Linked DNA regions of Chitinimonas arctica. The protein of the gene in region 1 interacts with the protein of each later gene in a pairwise test. Links are inferred from orthologs where the notes say so. Each region holds a gene or a part of one and is shown in the gene's direction. Other genes may lie near its edges.

What was found. Proteins that work in one complex are often made in the same cells at the same time.
Region 2: the proteins of rplL (region 1) and dnaE interact in binary tests that used the Escherichia coli proteins (3 or more experiments, as listed by UniProt). The link is inferred for Chitinimonas arctica from one-to-one orthologs.
Region 3: the proteins of rplL (region 1) and FNU76_RS20650 interact in binary tests that used the Escherichia coli proteins (3 or more experiments, as listed by UniProt). The link is inferred for Chitinimonas arctica from one-to-one orthologs.

Annotation. Positions count from the first base shown.
Region 1 is NZ_CP041730.1:1,875,457-1,882,863, reverse strand. What follows is about bases 4,706-7,407. They hold rplL (50S ribosomal protein L7/L12), read left to right. Parts: upstream 4,706-5,723; coding sequence 5,724-6,092; downstream 6,093-7,407. Other genes in these bases: rpoB (DNA-directed RNA polymerase subunit beta), read left to right, coding at 6,247-7,407; rplJ (50S ribosomal protein L10), read left to right, coding at 5,134-5,667; rplA (50S ribosomal protein L1), read left to right, coding at 4,706-4,803. In the rest of the region: FNU76_RS08495 (hypothetical protein), read right to left, coding at 1-797; tuf (elongation factor Tu), read left to right, coding at 1,262-2,452; preprotein translocase subunit SecE, read left to right, coding at 2,668-3,021; transcription termination/antitermination protein NusG, read left to right, coding at 3,053-3,580; rplK (50S ribosomal protein L11), read left to right, coding at 3,673-4,104; more of rplA, read left to right, coding at 4,105-4,705. UniProt on the Escherichia coli protein: The binding site for several of the GTPase factors involved in protein synthesis (IF-2, EF-Tu, EF-G and RF3). Is thus essential for accurate translation.
Region 2 is NZ_CP041730.1:4,989,079-4,995,880, reverse strand. The notes cover bases 1-3,979. They hold dnaE (DNA polymerase III subunit alpha), read left to right. Parts: upstream 1-350; coding sequence 351-3,779; downstream 3,780-3,979. Other genes in these bases: FNU76_RS22665 (DNA-processing protein DprA), read right to left, coding at 3,934-3,979; FNU76_RS22675 (acylphosphatase), read left to right, coding at 1-258. Outside these bases: more of FNU76_RS22665, read right to left, coding at 3,980-5,382; FNU76_RS22660 (RecQ family ATP-dependent DNA helicase), read right to left, coding at 5,379-6,802. UniProt on the Escherichia coli protein: DNA polymerase III is a complex, multichain enzyme responsible for most of the replicative synthesis in bacteria. This DNA polymerase also exhibits 3' to 5' exonuclease activity. The alpha chain is the DNA polymerase catalytic subunit.
Region 3 is NZ_CP041730.1:4,514,920-4,520,595, forward strand. Bases 1-2,853 are described here. They hold FNU76_RS20650 (universal stress protein), read left to right. Parts: upstream 1-1,127; coding sequence 1,128-1,580; downstream 1,581-2,853. Other genes in these bases: FNU76_RS20635 (hypothetical protein), read left to right, coding at 1-59; FNU76_RS20640 (tellurite resistance TerB family protein), read right to left, coding at 152-568; FNU76_RS20645 (acyl-CoA thioesterase), read right to left, coding at 565-1,005; FNU76_RS20655 (radical SAM protein), read left to right, coding at 1,580-2,452; FNU76_RS20660 (helix-turn-helix domain-containing protein), read right to left, coding at 2,796-2,853. Also shown: more of FNU76_RS20660, read right to left, coding at 2,854-3,125; FNU76_RS20665 (GntR family transcriptional regulator), read left to right, coding at 3,653-4,285; FNU76_RS20670 (methyl-accepting chemotaxis protein), read right to left, coding at 4,315-5,676.

The DNA of each region.
Region 1 (7,407 bases):
TGTACGAAGGTCCATGCCGCCGAAGTGCTATTGGGCGCGTCGCTATTGGATTGAATGCCTCCGCAGATGCCGTTGCCGCCCAGGCGGGTGGCGTCCAGGAAGGCGGCGGCGCCCGGCGTCGCGGCGGAGCGGTCTTGCCGGCCCACCGGCGCGGCCGGGGCCAGCAAGACCATCACTGCCTTGGTGCTGATTACCGCGCCGCCGGGGCCGCATATGGTCAGCCAGGGGTAGGCGGGCGTGTCCGACAACACACTGCTGATCGTCAGGGTCGGATAGTCCCAGTTCAGGGTATCGAATACGACATTGGCCGAGACGGCATACCAGATAGGGGCGTTCGACGGATCGAGAGGGGCGATATCGGCGCCCCTGGCCTCGTGGCGCAGGCAGATGTCCATGCCGCGACCGCGATCGCCATGTGGGTTGCCCGGCTTATCGACCAGGCCGTCGTCCTCGCCAAAGCGCGGTAAAAGGCCGAGGCGGTTCCGGTGGGTCAAGGCAGTGCCGCTGGCGGGGCAGTCGCTGAAGCCGTCGTAATTGCCGTCCTTGCGCCTGTCCGGAAACGGTAGCAAGCCGGGCGGCGCGTGCCGGTCCGGGTCATCCTGGCGGCCGAAAGCCAGGTTGAGCAGGCCCCATTTCGCCTCATTCAGCTGGCTTGTGGCGAAATTGTCATGATTTTTTGCTTTTGGCAGGGTGGCAAGCAGCATGCCGAAGGCCATGGCGAGGAGCAGGAAAACGATGACCAGCAGCGCGCCACCGCATTGCCTGGGCGGAACCGAACATTTAATTATCCGTTTCATACCAATGGTTTAAGCAATACCTGTACCCGGATTCCAAAAATATCTGCAAGAAAAATGCAAAAGGGGCTTTACATGTGGCGGGTCGTTACGCATAATGCGCCCCTCATTCAGGAGGGGTTCCCGAGCGGTCAAAGGGATCAGACTGTAAATCTGACGGTTCGCCTTCGAAGGTTCGAATCCTTCCCCCTCCACCAGAACAAGAAGTAGGTAGCGTCGCGGTTTGAAGTGCTCCGCGTGGCAAGTAGGTTTGAAGTCTTGTCGTGCGGGTGTAGCTCAATGGTAGAGCAGAAGCCTTCCAAGCTTACGACGAGGGTTCGATTCCCTTCACCCGCTCCATCTGTTTTGTGAATGCCCATGTAGCTCAGGGGTAGAGCACTCCCTTGGTAAGGGAGAGGTCGGCAGTTCGAATCTGCCCATGGGCACCATCGCTTGATACGTTTCTATCCGCAATCAAGGACTCCAAAATGGCAAAAGAGAAATTCGAGCGGACCAAGCCGCACGTAAACGTCGGTACGATTGGTCACGTCGACCATGGCAAGACTACGCTGACCGCTGCAATCACCACGATTCTGTCGAAGAAGTTCGGCGGCGAAGCCAAGGGCTACGACCAGATCGACAGCGCGCCTGAAGAAAAGGCCCGCGGTATCACGATCAACACCGCTCACGTTGAATACGAAACCGAAAACCGCCACTACGCCCACGTCGATTGCCCAGGCCACGCTGACTATGTGAAGAACATGATCACCGGCGCCGCGCAGATGGACGGCGCGATCCTGGTGGTGTCGTCGGCTGACGGTCCCATGCCGCAGACCCGTGAACACATCCTGTTGGCCCGCCAGGTTGGCGTGCCTTACATCATCGTGTTCATGAACAAGGCCGACATGGTCGACGATGCCGAGCTGCTCGAGCTGGTTGAAATGGAAGTGCGCGAGCTGCTGAGCAAGTACGATTTCCCCGGTGACGACCTGCCTATCATCAAGGGTTCGGCCCTGAAGGCACTGGAAGGCGACCAGTCGGAAATCGGCGAACCCGCCATTCTCCGTCTGGCCGAAGCGCTGGACACCTACATTCCTACTCCGGAACGTGCCATTGACGGTGCTTTCCTGATGCCGGTGGAAGACGTGTTCTCGATCTCGGGTCGTGGCACCGTGGTGACCGGTCGCGTCGAGCGCGGCATTGTGAAGGTTGGCGAAGAAATCGAAATCATCGGTATCGTACCGACGGTAAAGACGACTTGTACCGGCGTTGAAATGTTCCGCAAGCTGCTGGACCAAGGTCAGGCCGGCGACAACATCGGCGCGCTGCTGCGCGGCACCAAGCGTGAAGATGTGCAGCGCGGTCAAGTTCTGGCGAAGCCGGGCTCGATCAAGCCGCACACCAAGTTCGAAGGCAGCGTGTATGTGCTGTCCAAGGACGAAGGTGGCCGTCACACGCCATTCTTCAACGGCTACCGTCCACAGTTCTACTTCCGCACCACCGACGTGACCGGTGCGATGGAACTGCCGGCCGGCACCGAAATGGTGATGCCAGGTGACAATGTGGAAGTGGTTGTTGCGCTGATCGCTCCGATCGCCATGGAACAAGGCCTGCGCTTCGCGATCCGCGAAGGCGGCCGTACCGTTGGCGCCGGCGTTGTAGCCAAGATCATCGAGTAAAGTGTTTTAGCCGCCGATTCGGCAGTGGCCGGGTCGGTGGACTTGCAGGCGAGTAGCTCAATTGGCAGAGCACCGGTCTCCAAAACCGGGGGTTGGGGGTTCGAGACCCTCCTCGCCTGCCACTTCTTCCGAAGTGGTGGGTATTTAAATAACTAAGAAAGCCGTTTTCCAGCCGGAAAGCGGCTGTCTTTATTTTTTGGGCAATGAGCCGACGCATGGAAAATGTGGACAAATTGAAGCTGGTTGGGGCGTTCCTGCTGGTAGCGGCGGGTGTCGCCGGCTTCTACCTGCTGCCGCTGGATCAGCAGGCGTTGCGCGTGGTCGCCGTGGTAGCGGGTGTATTGCTGGCCGCGACGGTCATCTGGTTCTCGGCGCCGGGACGTGAATTCGTTGATTACGCCCGCGATTCCATCAAAGAGGCCGAGAAGGTTGTCTGGCCGACTCGGAAAGAGACCTGGCAGGTAACCGGCGTAGTGTTTCTGTTTGCCTTTACGCTGGCGATATTCATGTGGGCCGTCGATTCCGGCCTGGCCTGGTTGTTCTATGACGTGCTGTTGAAGCGCGTCTGATTTGTCGTCCGGAGATTGCTAGATGGCAGCGATGCGTTGGTATGTGGTACACGCGTACTCGGGATTTGAAAAGAGCGTCATGAAGGCGCTCAAGGAGCGCATCGAGCGCTCCGAAATGCAGCACTTGTTCGGCCAGATCCTGGTTCCGGTCGAAGAGGTCATGGAAATTCGCAATGGCACCAAGGCGCTGACCGAGCGGAAATTCTTTCCCGGTTATGTCTTGGTCGAGATGGAAATGACCGATGAAACCTGGCACTTGGTGAAGAACACCTCCAAGGTCACCGGCTTCATCGGCGGGACCGGCATGCGTCCTACACCGATTTCGGTGAAGGAAGTCGAGTCCATCATGCAGCAGATGCAGGAAGGCGTCGAAAAGCCCAAGCCGAAGGTGCTGTTCGACGTTGGACAGGTTCTCCGCGTCACGGAAGGTCCTTTCATGGACTTCAACGCGACCGTCGAAGATGTCAACTACGACAAGAGCAAGCTCAAGGTGTCCGTGTTGATCTTCGGCCGGGCGACACCTGTCGAAGTGGATTTTTCTCAGGTCGAGAAGATTTAACTTTTCGTACCGACAAGTGCCCGGCGCAAGCCGGGCTCAGCAACTGGGGAGCGGAGTTATCCGCGTCAACTACCCAATCTTAGGAGCACACCATGGCTAAGAAAATTATTGGCTATATCAAGCTGCAAGTGCCGGCTGGCAAGGCAAATCCTTCGCCACCCATCGGCCCTGCACTGGGTCAACGCGGCCTGAACATCATGGAATTCTGTAAGGCGTTCAACGCCCAGACCCAAGGCGTAGAGCCAGGTCTGCCGATTCCGGTGGTGATTACCGCTTTTGCGGACAAGTCCTTCACCTTCGTGATGAAGACCCCTCCGGCCACCATCCTGATCAAAAAGGCTGTTGGTATTCAAAAGGGTAGCCCTAAGCCGCATAGCGACAAGGTAGGCACGATCACCCGTGCTCAACTTGAAGAAATTGCCAAGACCAAATCGCCCGATCTGACGGCTGCCGATATGGACGCCGCCGTGCGCACTATCGCCGGTTCCGCGCGCTCGATGGGCCTGAATGTGGAGGGTGTGTAAATGGCTAAGGTTTCCAAGCGCGTCGCAGCTCTGAAGGCTAAGATCGACCGCAACAAGTTCTACTCCATCGACGAAGCCCTGGTGCTGGTCAAGGACGGCGCGACCGCCAAGTTCGGCGAGTCGATCGACGTTGCCATCAACCTGGGTGTTGATGCACGTAAGTCGGACCAGGTCGTTCGCGGTTCCGTCGTGTTGCCTAAGGGTACCGGCAAGACCGTTCGCGTTGCCGTGTTCGCACAAGGTGCCAACGCCGAAGCCGCCAAGGCCGCCGGCGCCGATATCGTCGGCTTCGAAGATCTGGCCGAACAGATCAAGGGCGGCATGATGGACTTCGACGTGGTGATCGCCACGCCGGACGCCATGCGTATCGTCGGTCAGCTGGGTACCATCCTCGGCCCGCGCGGCCTGATGCCTAACCCGAAGGTCGGCACCGTCAGCGCCAACCCTGGCGAAGCGGTTCGCAACGCCAAGGCCGGTCAGGTTCAGTACCGTACCGACAAGAACGGCATCATCCACACCACGCTTGGCCGCGCCAGCTTTGACGCCGCCGATCTGAAGACCAACCTGACCGCGCTGATCGACGCTTTGCAAAAAGCCAAGCCAGCTTCGTCCAAGGGTGTGTACTTCAAGAAGATCGCGCTTTCGAGCACGATGGGCCCTGGCGTGCGTATCGATGCCGCTACGGTGTTGGCCGCTTAAGTATTGCATTGGATCGCGGCTTGCCGCGGTCGGATGATTGAAATGGGTCGCGGCTGATGCCGCGATCAAAACGGACTTTGGGCCGCAAGCCGCGCAAGTGGCGGGCGGGTTATCAAAGACCGTAGGGGGCCGGGGTACTTGTGCCATGGCCTTAATCGGCAATCGATACGGAGCAAGCAATTGCTCGCGTCGACCCACCCTACGCAGATGGTGTACCCAAGAGCAGGAATTCCCTGGTTCCGTAGTGGAGTCGGCTAGTTCTCCTGATGATTGGTTGCCATTTCTTTAGGTTCTGCCAGGCAACTGGTGGATTTTCCAGGAGGGTAGACCTTGAGTCTCAATCTCGACGATAAAAAGGCTGTAGTGGCTGAAATCTCCGCCGAAGTGGCGAAGGCTCAAGCCATTGTGGTGGCCGAATATCGTGGCATCCAAGTCAGTGCCATGACCAAGTTGCGTGCCGATGCTCGCAGCAAGGGCGTGTACCTGCGCGTGTTGAAGAACACGCTGGCCAGCCGCGCTGTTGAGGGCACCCCATTTGCCGATCTGTCCAAGCATATGGTCGGTCCGCTGGTATACGGCATTTCTGCCGATCCAGTTTCCGCCGCCAAGGTGCTCGCGGACTTTGCCAAGACCAACGACAAGATCGTGGTCAAGGCTGGTTCGTACGACGGCAAGACAATGAACGCTGCGGAAGTAATCCAGCTCGCTTCTATTCCAAGCCGCGAAGAACTGCTGTCCAAGCTGCTCTACGTTATGCAAGCCCCGCTTGCCGGCTTCGCCCGTGGCCTCGCCGCGCTGGCGGAAAAGAAGCAAGGTGGCGCGTCCGCCCCGGCCGAGGCAGTTGCCGAAGCCGACGCAGCTTAATTGCCGCTACACTTTTCACGAATTAACGACTTATCTGTATTCAGGAGTAATTGAACATGGCTCTGACCAAAGAAGACATCCTCGAAGCCGTTGCTGGCTTGACCGTTCTGGAACTGAATGACCTGGTGAAGGCATTCGAAGAGAAGTTCGGCGTTTCCGCTGCCGCTGTTGCTGTTGCTGGCCCTGCCACCGCTGCTGCCGCTGTTGAAGAAAAGACCGAATTCGACGTGATCCTGACCGGCGCCGGCGCGCAAAAGGTTGGCGTGATCAAGGTTGTGCGCGAACTGACGGGCCTGGGCCTGAAGGAAGCCAAGGATCTGGTTGACGGCGCTCCTAAGTCGGTCAAGGAAGGCGTTTCCAAGGCTGATGCTGACGCAATGGTCAAGAAGCTTGTCGAAGCTGGTGCTACCGCTGAGATCAAGTAAGTCTCCCTAGGGAGAAACGGCAGGCTGGCGACTCAGGTCGCCAGCCTGTTTGTGCTTGTGATAAATCATTGTCAACCGCGTTGCCAAACCGGAAAGCCTGCTTACATCGGGCCTTGTGGTTTGGTTTTAGCGCCCCAACTCGACCGGAGACTCTATGAGTTACTCGTTCACTGAGAAGAAACGCATTCGTAAAAGTTTTGCGAAGCGGGCGAACGTTTTGGACGTTCCTTATCTACTCGCCACCCAAATCGACTCCTACACGGAGTTTCTCCAACTGGGTGTGTCTGTGGAGCAGCGTACCACTAGCGGGCTGCAAGCTGCATTCTCCTCGATTTTTCCGATCTCCAGCCATAACGGCTACGCCAAGCTGGACTTTGTCAGCTATCAGCTGGGCGAGCCTCCGTTCGATGTTGTGGAGTGCCAGCAACGCGGCATCACCTTCGCCGCACCTTTGCGCGCGCGCGTACGCCTGACGATTTTCGATCGCGAATCGTCCAAGCCCGTGGTGAAGGAAGCCAAGGAACAAGAAGTCTACATGGGCGAAATTCCGCTCATGACCAGCAACGGTTCGTTCGTGATCAATGGCACCGAGCGTGTCATCGTGTCGCAGCTGCACCGTTCGCCAGGCGTGTTCTTCGAGCACGACAAGGGCAAGACCCACTCCTCCGGCAAGCTGCTGTTCTCCGCCCGTATCATTCCTTACCGCGGCTCCTGGCTGGACTTCGAGTTCGACGCCAAGGACCTGCTGTATTTCCGTATCGACCGCCGTCGCAAGATGCCGGTAACGATCATGATGCGCGCGCTCGGTTACACCAACGAACAGATGTTGGCCGAATGCTATGAGTTCGATACGGTTCGCCTGTCCAAGGACGGCGTCTATATCGAGTTGGTGCCGGAACGCCTGAAGGGCGAAGTCGCCAAGTTCGACATCCTGGGCAGCAACGGTGCGGTACTGGTGCAGAAGGAAAAGCGCATCACCGCCAAGCATATCCGTGATCTGCAAGCCGCCGGCGTCAAGGAACTGGAAGTGCCGACCGACTCGCTGGTCGGTCGCGTGCTGGGCGCCAACGTGGTCAACCCGGATACCGGCGAGATCGTGGCCCGTGCCAATGACGAGATCACCGAAGAGTCGCTGATCAAGTTCGAACTGGCGAAGGTGACTTCGCTGAAGCTGCTGTTCGTCAACGACCTGGATCAAGGCGCCTATATCTCCAACACCTTGCGCCTGGATGAAACCGCCGACCGTCAGGCCGCGCGCGTTGCCATCTATCGCATGATGCGTCCTGGCGAGCCGCCGACCGAAGACTCGGTCGAA
Region 2 (6,802 bases), 3.1 Mb from region 1 along the record:
TCGATACGCGGCCGCGTCCAAGGCGTCGGCTACCGTAACGCCATGGCGGAACGCGCGCAGCAACTGGGCGTGGCCGGCTGGGTACGCAATCGCCGGGATGGTTCGGTGGAAGCGCAGCTCGAAGGCGAGGCGCAAGCGGTGCAGGATTTGCTTGCCTGGGCCAGGCAAGGGCCGGCTTTTGCTCGGGTGGACGACATCGCCGAGCAAACCTGCACCGCCAGCGGCGCCGCCTCCTTCGCCCGACTGCCAACGGCGTAGCCACTACGGTCCTCCCCGCGAAACACGTCGCTTCCGCTTGAATTTTCCTCCTTCCAGCCCGCACGCCTCCCGTGACGGGTAAAATTCGCCCCATGACGTCTCCTGCCTTTATCCATCTTCGCCTCCATACCGAATATTCCGTAACCGACGGCATCGTGCTGATCGATGCCGCCGTGCAGCGTGCCAAGCAGTACCAGATGCCCGCGCTGGGCATCAGCGACCTGATGAATCTGTTCGGCCTGATCAAGCACTACAAGACCGCGCGCGGCAGTGGCATCAAGCCCATTGCCGGCGTGGACATCTGGCTGGAAAACGAGGAAGACCGCGACAAGCCTTATCGCGCCCTGCTGATCGCCAAGAACCGTGCCGGCTACGGCCGCCTGTGCGAGCTGATCACCGAGGCCTACCGCCGCAACCAATACCGCGGTCGCGCCGAGATCAAGCGCGAATGGTTGGCCAATGGCGACAACAGCCAGCTGATCGCCCTCTCGGGCGCCCATTTGGGCGATATCGGCCAGGCCATCCTCAACGGCAATACCGATGCCGCCAGCAACCTGGCCGGCTGGTGGGCCGAGCAGTTTCCCGACAGCTTCTACCTGGAGCTGCAGCGTACCGGCGATCCCCGCTGCGAAATCGCCGTGCAGGGCGCGCTCGATCTGGCCGCCGGCCTGGATCTGCCGGTGGTGGCCACCCACCCTATCCAGTTTTTCGACCGAGACGACTTCAAGGCCCACGAGGCCCGCACCTGCATCGCCGAAGGCTATGTACTGGCGGATAAACGCCGCCCCAAGCTCTATACCGAGGAGCAATACTTCAAGTCGCCGGACGAGATGGCCAGCCTGTTCCACGATATTCCGGAAGCTCTGGCCAATAGCGTGGGCATTGCCCAGCGCTGCAATGTCACCATCCAGCTGGGCAAGAACTTCCTGCCGTTGTTCCCCACCCCGGACGGCATGACGCTGGACGACTTCCTGGTCGCCGAAGCACGAACCGGCCTGGAAGAACGCTTGATACAGCTGTTTCCCGACGAGCAGGAACGCCTGGCACGGCGGCCCGAGTACGATGCCCGCCTCAAGTTCGAATGCGACACCATCATCCAGATGGGCTTCCCCGGCTACTTCCTGATCGTGGCGGACTTTATCAACTGGGGTAAGGCCAACGGCTGTCCGGTCGGCCCCGGCCGGGGGTCGGGTGCCGGCTCGCTGGTGGCCTACTCGCTCAAGATCACCGATCTCGATCCGCTGCGCTATGCCTTGCTGTTCGAGCGCTTCCTCAATCCGGAGCGGGTCTCCATGCCCGACTTCGACGTGGACTTCTGCCAGGAAAACCGCTGGCGGGTGATTGCCTACGTGCGCAAGAAGTACGGCGAAGAGGCGGTCAGCCAGATCGTCACCTTCGGCACCATGTCGTCCAAGGCGGTGATACGCGACGTGGGCCGGGTGCTGGACCTGCCCTTCTTCCTGTGCGACCGGCTCTCCAAGCTGATTCCGCTGGAGGCCAACAAGCCGCTGTCGCTGAGCAAGGCGATGGAGATGGAACCGCAGATCGGCGAGCTGATCGCGGCGGAAGATGCCGGCGAACTGATCGAACTGGCACAAAAGCTGGAGGACCTGACCCGGGGCGTCGGCATGCATGCCGGCGGCGTACTGATCGCACCCGGCAAACTGACCGATTTCTGCCCGCTCTATATCGCCAGCGGCGAGGATGCCTCGCCGGTCTCGCAATACGATATGAAGGACGTGGAGTCGGCCGGCCTGGTGAAGTTCGACTTCCTGGGCCTGCGCAACCTGACCATCATCGAACTGGCCCAGCGCTATATCAAGCAGGTCAGCGGCGAGGAGGTCGATGTCGCCAAGTTGCCGCTGGACGACAAGCTGGCCTACAAGGTGTTCGCGGCCGGCAATACCACTGCCGTGTTCCAGTTTGAATCCAGCGGCATGAAGAAGATGCTGGTGGAGGCCAAGCCCAGCAAGTTCGAGGAAATTATCGCCTTCGTGGCGCTGTACCGGCCAGGTCCGATGGACCTGATCCCGGACTTTATCCGCCGTATGCATGGCGAACGTTTCGAATACCTGCACCCGCTGCTGGAATCGGTGCTGGCACCCACCTACGGCATCATGGTGTACCAGGAACAGGTGATGCAGGCCGCCCAGGTCTGCGGCGGCTACTCGCTGGGCGGCGCAGACTTGCTGCGGCGGGCCATGGGTAAGAAATTGCTGTCCGAAATGGTCCAGCAGCGGGCCATGTTCGTGGAGGGCGCCGGCGGCAAGGGCCTGAGCGAGGCCAAGGCCAACGAAATCTTCGACTATATGGAGAAGTTCGCCGGCTACGGCTTCAACAAATCGCACGCCGCCGCTTACGCCCTGCTGTCCTACCATACCGCCTGGCTCAAGGCCCATCACTGCTCCGCGTACATGGCGGCGGTGATGTCCACCGAATTGGACAATACCGACCAGCTAAAGGTCTTCTACGACGACTGCGTGCTCAACAAGCTGGTATTCCTGGCGCCCGACGTCAACCACAGTGTTTACCGCTTCCTGCCGGTATCGCGCGGGGAAATCCGTTACGCCTTGGGTGCCATCAAGGGCACCGGTGAAGCGGCGGTGGACCATATCGTCGCCGTGCGCGAGAAGGACGGTCCCTATCGCGACCTGTTCGACTTCTGCATGCGCACCGATAAACGACTGGTCAACCGCCGTGTGATCGAAGCGCTGATACGTGCCGGTGCGTTCGATACGCTGTGCGACCATCGCGCCAGCCTGCTGGCCACCGTCAGCCTGGCCATGGAGGCGGCCGAACAGGCGGCCGCCAATGCCAACCAGGGCGGCCTGTTCGATGCCTTCGAGCCGGAACCGGAGCACCAGATGCAGTTGGCCGACGTGCCGCGCTGGAACGAGACCGTGCAATTGACGGAAGAGAAGCTCGCCATCGGCTTCTTTCTGTCCGGCCACCCCTTTACCGCCCAGGCCAAGTTCGTACGGGGCTTCGTCAAGACCGACCTGGCGCGCATCACGCCGCGCAAGGAGCCGCAGTGGATCACCGGCGTCGTGCTGGAGGTAAGGACCAAGCTCAGCCAACGCGGCAAGATCGCCTTCGTCACCCTGGACGACGCCAGTTGCAAACGCGATGTCATGGTCTATGCCGAAACCTTCGAAGCCGCCCGCAACAAGCTGCGCGACGACGCCCTGCTGGTGATCGAAGCCAAGGTCAGCGAAGACAGCTATAGCGGCGCCGGCGGTCTACGCATCATCGCCGAACGCATTCTCGACCTGGCCGAAGCACGCAGCCGCTTTGCCCGCGCGCTGGCGCTGGGCATCAACGGCACGGCCGATGCCATTCGCTTGAAGAACCTGCTGGAACCCTACGCGGGCGGTGATTGCCCGGTGCGGGTGGAGTACCGAAATGCCCGGGCCAGTTGCGCGATGCAATTGGGTGAACGCTGGCAGGTGACGTTGCGGGATGAGCTGCTGACGGAGTTGCGTGGCTGGCTGGGGGAGGAGGCGGTGCGGATACAGTTTTAAGAGCGGGCCGAATCCTTATAGGGGTTGATCGAATCCAACCGCAAGATCGATACAATCCGGTCTAGTGGCAGACCTTGCTGGTGTGGGTTCGATTCCCATGGCCTCCACAACATTTGAAGTCATGGCGCTTGGGCTGCACTGACAACTGACCTGTTCAGCATCGTTGCAGATCAGAGGATTTACGCCCGGACTTTTCAAGATGTGGGATGGCAGCCTGGTCGCTCGAAAAGAGACTGGAATGACGGATGACATAGCCTGCTGGTTGCTTCTGTTTCTCGATTAGCCCTTCTTCAAGGAGTCGCTGCAGCCAAACCTTGGCTTGTACATTCGAGACTTCCAGCACAGCCGCCACCTCTGCTTCTTTCATCGGCGCCTTCAGCAGTATTTGGATCAACTCCCGGACTGCCGCAAACAGCGTGTCGGCGGGTGTTGACGTAATCTTCGCCACGTCGCCGTCCGAATTGGTTACGTCTACCGGGGGCTGGACATACGTTGGCAGGGAGTTTGACGACTTTCCAGCAGCGACTGGTGGTGAAACTGCCTCGCTCGGCTTCTCCACCACCTCTAGTGATTTCGGACATGCTTGCGGCGTGGGCGAAACGTCAGACGGCTCGTTGCTAAAATCCAGCGTAAGGTCTGACTGCGGCGACATCGGTGCGAGCGTGATGGCGTTAAATACGCTTTCAAAGGCATCGACACCTGGCGAATTGGGCCAGAGTAAAGCTCCCCGCCCACGAAGGGCGTCGAGACCGGCAGAAAGCACACCCTCTGATCTCACATAGACAGGAACGAACTTAAGCTTATCTAACTGCTCGATAGCGCCGGCCCAAGTTCCACCCTTGTTCAAATCGGAGCTGACAACCAGGGAAGCGTCAGCCAGCGCATAGATCAGCTTGTTGCGCTGCATAGCATTACCAACGTTGAAACCTGCGCTGGGGTCGTAAGGAGAAATCAGCACCAGTTGTCTATCGAGCAGTAAGTTGCGATGCTCGCGGTTCATGACTGTCTTTTCCAGGCTATCTGCCAGGACGCCACAGACTTTGCCACCCGCTACCAGCGCGCCGCGCATGGCTGCTTGATCGACACCTTTTGCGCCACCCGACACTAGGACACGTCCAGCCTGGGCGGTCATTCGGCCCACTGCCATGGTATGGTCGATCAACGAATCGTCCACATGCCGAGATCCAACAACGGCAAGACCACCCAATTCCAGCAAGCTGATGTCACCGCAACCGTAGATCACGGCTGGTGCGTCTTCGCGCAGACGCATCTTAAAGCGGCGTGGATACGCTGCATCAGCGCGACTGATCACCCAGATTGCTCGTGCTTGCCAGCGCTCGATGGCTTGGCTTAGCAGGAAGCCACGCCCTAATAGCCGCTGCAGCCGAGCATGGTCGATCACTGGCTGGCAGGCGTGCAAGAGGTCTGTCGCATCTGGCAAAACGAGGTCCGCTGGCTGGCGCTGTATTTCCCTTAGGTGCCGGGCGAGGCGCTTGTACTCACCGGGCGACAGGAGCTCCGGAGAGGATGGGTTTCGCCCTGCGATCAATGGCGCCGTCAGCAGCAAGATTGCCTGGGTATTGGGTGACAGGGCGGGCATCATTCGTCGTGCCCTGCTTGAGAGAGTGCCATTGGCCAGACTTCTCCGCTTCCGTTCTGGCGCAGCAACCACGCTGCCACGGTTAGCGTCCAGCGTGAATCTACCATATCATCAATCAAAATCACCGGCCCAGGCGGAATAGGCTGACCATTATATGCCAGCGAACCATCGATGTTGCGGGCTTGCTGTGTACTGTTCGCCATCGTTTTTTGTTCGGGTCTGTTGTCTGTCTTTATTATGACCATATGAAACGGCAGCCCCATCGCTTCAGCCCAGCGCTTCGCAAATCCGGGCACGAGATCGGGGTGACGCAACGATGGAATGCATGTTACCCAGGTTGGATTGGGTTGGGGATTCCATTCTCGAACCATATTCCTACACGCTACAACCAATTCATCAGAAAACTTGCCGTCCTCATACTTGCCTTGCCTGACAAGGCTACCCCAACCGGCGTCACCCCACACGCACAGCGCTTTGCCGGGCTGCGATTGATGGTTGGCGGCGAGAATTCCCTTAATACCATACTGGGGCATCCCCCCGTCAGGCCACTTTTTTCGGGGTTCGATGGGCAAGCTGGTACGCTGTAAAAATCCAATCGCATCCCGGACCAAAGCTTCATTTACACCGGTAGGCAGCGGGGGAAGCGCAGGTTGCGTGACAATATCAGGATCACCATCCAGCGCACTAATCAGGAAGCCCATGTGTTGACCAAAGGGCAGTCTTATGTAGTCCTGCATTTGCTGGTGCTCTTCGCGCCGCAGGGTAGTGAGCCGCTCGGCTCGCATCCAGAAGCCGTCACTCAATGAGGCCGCAGTAAGCTGCCATCTGGTGCCCTGCTTGGCGATCGGTGCAGGTGTTTCCAGGGAGAGCAGCGCAATCGTCTTCTCAATGCGCCCTTTGCTCAGGTTGACGCGGCTGAGCAACTCTGGAACGGATAGGCCGCATTCCTCTTCTTCAAGCGCAGCCAAGACGACGTTAACTTCCTGGCGGGTAGGAAAAGCAGTGCGGATGAACCAATCCGTAATGTTGGAATCTTCCTGGCCGCTCAGCAGTACTCCATAGGCGGAGTCAAGTGCGCGCCCGGCACGTCCAACTTGCTGGTAGTACGCAACTACGGAACCCGGCATTTGGTAATGAACGACGAACGCCAGATCGGGTTTGTCATAACCCATGCCCAACGCCGTCGTGGCTACTAGCGCCTTGACCTCGTTGTTTAGCAGAGCCTGCTCGAGCGCTTCCCGACGGTCGCCACTTTCCCCGGTGTAAGGTTCCACATTGAAACCCTTGGTCTTAAGCCAGTCAGCGACTTGGTAAGCGTCGCGCACTGTCAGCGTATAGATGATGCCGTTTCCTTGCAGCGTGGCAAGCTGCTCTGCCAGCCAAGCAAGACGCTCCGCCTGACTCGGCAGTCGGATAGTTTGTA
Region 3 (5,676 bases), 2.6 Mb from region 1 along the record:
GCTTCAACGGCTGGTATCACGATACCAACCCGACCGTGACCTCGATGCGCGTCAACTGATAGGTCTGCGCGGCAACTTGCCCATACGGGCAAGATGCCGCGTATTTCACCGGGGTGCGGCCTGCGCCTCGCCGCGGTGAATACTTGAAACTCTACCGGGCGTACGCTGCTTCGATATCGTCCAGCGTCAGGTGCCAGCGCTCCAGCATATGGCTGTATACAGCCAGCTCCGGATCGGAAATGGACCGGTCGGCCTTTGCCATGTCGAGCGACAGGGTGGCCAGCAGCAATTGTTTCTTCGGTTCGGTCACGGTGTCGAGCAGGTCTTCGATACGCTGCCTATCGACCAGCTGGATGCGGCCTTGCTCATCCGCTTCGTCGCTCAAATCGTTGCAATAGGCGTGCAATACCTCGATAAAGCGGGTCCGGCTGATGCCCAGTGCTTCATAGATATGCAGGGTTTCCAGGCTGTCTATCTCGCGCGGGTCGAAATTGCCATCGCTCATCATCAGCATGACCAGCAGGCGGGCCATGGCTTCCGGGCTATTGGCGGGATATTTCTTCATCATGCTGTGTGCTCCTGCATACCGAGTTTATTGATAAATTCCACCGGCACCCTGGCCGGCTTCTTGGTGGTGTAATCAAAAAACACCATGCCTGTTTTGGCGTGCAGCACATCGCCCCCATCGGTTTGCCGACGAAAACGGTAAAGTAGGTCGCAACCGTATTTGTTGAAGTCTTCCACGGCCACTTCCGCGACCAGTATCTCGCCCCAGAATGCCTCGGCTTTGTAGAGCACGACCGCATCGCTCAGGATCAAGCCTCGCCCGCCGATGTCCAATTCAGTCAGCCCCAGCGATTTCAGGAACCGCAGGCGTGCCTCGTGAATCAGCGTAAGCGCCGAATCGTTGCCCAGATGGCCGCCATAGTTGATATGGCCGATGCCGATTTCGATCGGGCAGGAAAACGGAAAGTGATCGGGTAGAACGAGTTTGACGCGAGCCATTTGCCGGATGAATTCCTGAACGTAACCGAGTTTAAGCCCCGTAGCTGCCGGCCGGCAACCCGCCGACTATAGTATGGGCAAAGGTGGTGGTCCGACCGCATCATGGAGAGAGGAAGATTATCATGTACCAACGCATACTTATTCCGGTGGACGACAGCGAAACTTCACGCCAGGCACTCCACCAGGCTACCCGCTTTTGCAGCGATCAGCACGCCAGGACAAGGCTGGTGCACGTGATCGACCTGGCCCAGTTTACCTGGGGTGGGGCGGAGTTCGTCGATGTCGGCGAGCTCCAGGTCAATCTGCGCGAAACTGGGCGCAAGGTGTTGGCCAGCGCGCAGGAGTTGTTGCGCGAAAGCCGAGTGGAAGTGGAGGCGGCCCTGATCGAGATATGGGGAGGCTCCATTTCGGCGGCGATCATCGAGGACGCCGGAACCTGGCCTGCTGATATCATTGCCATGGGTTCCCATGGCTGGACCGGCTTGGACCATCTGTTGATGGGCAGCGTGGCGGAGGGTGTTGTCCGGCATGCCCCGGTTCCCGTACTTATATTTCCGATCAAGCGTAAGAAATAGTGTCCGAAACTCCACTCAAGACTGTTGTGCCCTTGCTTGTTACCGATCATCGCCGCGATATCCTCGGCTTCAGGTACATCTATCCGGTCGTATCGCGACGCGCGGGCGGGGTGTCGGTCGGCATCAACCTCAACCCCAACAATGCCTGCAACTGGCGCTGCATCTATTGCCAGGTGCCGGACCTGGTACGCGGCAATGCACCGCAGCTGGATCTGGCCGTGCTGGAAGCCGAACTGGCGGCCATGCTGGACGATATCGTCCATGGCGATTTCATGCAGCGCAATGTGCCGGAAGATGTGCGGCGGCTCAATGACCTGGCTTTATCCGGCAACGGCGAGCCGACCTCGAGCCGGCAGTTCGGCGACGTCGTGACGGTGTTGGGCAGGCAGTTGGCGCACTTTGGCCTGCTGGGCAAAATCAAGCTGGTGCTGATCACCAACGGCAGCCAGCTCTACAAGCCCATGGTGCAGGAAGCGCTGACGCGCATGCGCGAGATGAATGGCGAAGTGTGGTTCAAATACGACCGGGCGCCGCAGGAAGGCGTCAGTTTCGTCAACCAGGTCGCCCTGACGCCGGCCCAGATCAAGCGGCACCTGATCCTGGCAAGCACCCGCTGCCCCACCTGGTTGCAGACCTGCATGTTCGCGGTGGATGGCGAGCCGCCGGCCGAAACGGAGCTAGGCGCCTGGCTGGGATTGCTGCGGGAGGCCATCGATGCCGGGGCTCGCCCGGAAGGTGTGTTGCTGTACGGCCTGGCGCGCCCATCCACGCAGCCGGAAGCGCCGCGCCTGACGCGGCTGCCGGAAACGTGGATGCGGGATTTTGCCGGACGAATCGAGCAAATGGGCTTGCCGGTGAAATTGAGTCTCTGAGAGCGGACGGCCGCTTGCGCCAGAGTAGGGTTCGGCCGTAACGCTTCCGTTCCGCCGGGATGGCGGAGTCGGAAAGGACGGCCTGTTCCTGCTGCCTAGGGAAGCTCTGCAAAAGTATCAAACTGAATCTGCACCGCAGCACCCGGCAATACCCGCAAGGGGTAGGCCGTGGTTGTACGGTGCTAACGCACCAACAACCACGCACAGCCGGGCGTTAACGGGCAGTATGTATATCAACGACGTTTCGCTGATTGATCCCACTCCCCCTTACCCGGGCGGCCCCGCCCTCGCCGCCGCGAGGGAGCCTCGCTTACGCTCGTAAGTGGACTTTTGCAGAGGCTCCCTAGCGGGGAATGGTGGCGGTGTCGTCTTCGGCCGTGCCGGTTTCATGGCGCGTCTTGACCGCTTTCTGCAGGCTCTTGTACAGGTCGGGGTGGTTTTCCTTGAGGTAGTCGATGATCTCGAAGTCCTCGCGGCGGACGCGGCTCAAGTCCACCTGCTCGACGTGCACCAAGCGCAGCAGCTCACGCACCGGTTTGGGCATGTTGCGGCCGCTCTCGTAACGGGAGCCACCGCTTTGGGTGACGCCGATCTTGGTCCAGAACTCCTGTTGGTTCAGGCCAAGTTTGCGACGTACGTCGCGGGGGTTAAATAATTTGTCAAATAGTTTCATGGCGGCTTCCCGCTAGGGGCTGTCCTGTTATCGGTCTGTCATGACGGCCGTGTCGGCCGATATGTCTAATGCTGAAGTAGCGCTTACCACATCTCTGATGTTGCGTCTTTCACAAAGTTCATATGGGCCGGTTCGACTGCCGAAGGGCCTAGCTTGCATACCTAATCTTACTGCGACTGTAGACTATGCGCGAGGCATGTTGCGTTGCGTAATGATTTATGCCAAGCAAGGAATTGTCAAAATTCTTTGTGTGTAGTGTACAAGACTGGATTTTTTGCTGGTTTTCCCGGATTATATTTAATGTTGTACTGGACGATACAGGGGTAAGTTCGCCTGTTCGCGGGGTGTTTTTTTTTCCTCCCTGGTGCCGTGTGGACGGCGCGGGCCGCGCATCTTAACGTGTTCCTAAAAATCCTGCCCAATTAGGGTAATCCCTAGGTCTTTAGGGAGTTAAAATACCGGCGCGTTTGTTAGACTCGAACGCTTTTGAACCATACCTAGCCTTGTTAAGGCCTGAGCTGAACGCAATGAGCACACTAGTAGAAAAGATAGCCCAAGCGATCCGGGAGGATATTTTTCGGGGTGCGCTTGCCCCTGGCGAGCCGCTCAAGCAGGTTGAACTGGCCAATCGTTACGGTGTAAGCCCTATACCGTTGCGGGAAGCCTTACAGCGCCTGCAGGTCGAGGGCCTGGTCGAGTACTTCGCCTACCGCGGCGCCATCGTGGCCCGCATGAAGCGCGGTGAGGCCGCCGATATCGCCGACGTGCGCAATGCCTTGGAGGCATTGGCATTCCAGATCGCCTTGCCCAAGCTGGACGACGAGCAGATCGACACCCTGGCGGCCATTACCGAGGAGCTGGAGTCGCCACGCGGCATGGAAGCCAGTTTCTTCATGGAACGATTGAATCACTACTACGAGGTGCTGCTGTCCAGATCGGATAGACCGCTCCTGTTGGAAATGATTCAAACGAACCTCAAGCGCGCGACTCGCTATTACGCCGAAGTGGTCCGGCTCAGCCAAGGCCGCCTGACGGACGCGCCGTCGCGCAGGACCTACGTGGAAGCGATGCGGGCCCGGGACATGACCATGCTCACCGACAATATGCAGGCGTTGCATGCCGCGTACGTCCGCTTTATCGAGGCGAATTTCGAGGATTGAGGCTAGCGGCGCCGGACAGCGCCGCGCGTTTATGTCCTGAAGCGCCGCACCAGCCTCTCCAGCTCGTCGGCCAAGGTGGCCAAGTGCTGGCTGGTTTGCGAGGCCTGTTGCAGGGCGATATCGTTTTCGCCGATGGCGGTGGTGATCTGTTCGACGCTGCTGGCGATATGGTTGGACGCCTCCGATTGCTCGCGGGTGGCCACGGCGATATCGCGCATGCCCAGTGCCGTCAGGCGGGTACTGTCGGCGATGCGGTTGATCCGTTCGGCGGCCGAGCGCGAGCGCGATACGCCGGCGCCCACCTGTTCCAACGCCATGCCGATGCCACTGACGGCTTCATCGGTGTCCTGCTGCATGGAAGCGATGGTGCTGCCAATTTCGCGGGTGGCGGCCGAGGTTCGCTCCGCCAATTTCCTGACCTCGTCGGCCACCACGGCAAAGCCGCGGCCCTGCTCACCGGCGCGGGCGGCTTCGATGGCGGCATTGAGCGCCAGCAGATTGGTCTGGTCGGCGATTTCGTGGATGACGTTGATCACGCTGCCGATCGCCTGCGCGCGCCCGGCCAGTAGTCCCATGGCGTCGGCCTGTTTACGTACGGTGGAGTCGATGCGATTGATCTCATCGGCCGTGCTGCTGATTTCGCCGACGGCGTCCCTGGCGCCCTTTTCCGCCTGTTCACTGGTCTCGCCCGCCTGGATCGCGTTCTGCGCGATCAGGCTGATGCTGGTCGACATCTGCTCCAGGGCCGCCGCCGAGGCGCCGGCCGCATCGGACTGCTGGGCCGAGCTGGCGGAGATCTGGCGGGTGTGGCCGGCCAGTTCGTTGATGCGGCTATTGAGATCGACCGCGTTATCCTTGACCGCCGCGACGATGCTGGCGAGGGAGTCGATAAAGCGATTGAAAGCTTGCGAGGTCTGGCCGATCTCATCCTGGCTGTGCACCTGCAGGCGCCGGGTCAGGTCCGCCTCGCCGCCGGCCAGCTCGGTCATGGCATCGCGCAGCCGGCGCAGCGGTTGCGATACCTTGCCGATGGCCAAGCCCAATACGATCGCCAGCAGGGCCAGGGCCGTGACGCCCAGCAGCAGATTGACCGCGAGCATGCGCTGGGTGGGCGCCATGATCTGCGCGATCGGGATATTGACGACCAGGACCCAGGGTGTGCTGGTGGCGCCCAAGCGTACCGGTACCAGGAAGCGGGCGAATTCATCCTGTTCGATCAGGCCCGCTTTGCCGGCCTTGGCCGCCTGAAGGTGTTCCGCCGGGATTTCGCCGGCTTCCACCGGCTTGCCCAGTCTGGTTTTATCCGGATGGCTGGCGTAGACGCCCGCGTGGCTGATCAAGCTCAGGTAGCCGCTACCATAAGGCTTTTCCGCTTCAAGTGTTTGCTGTAG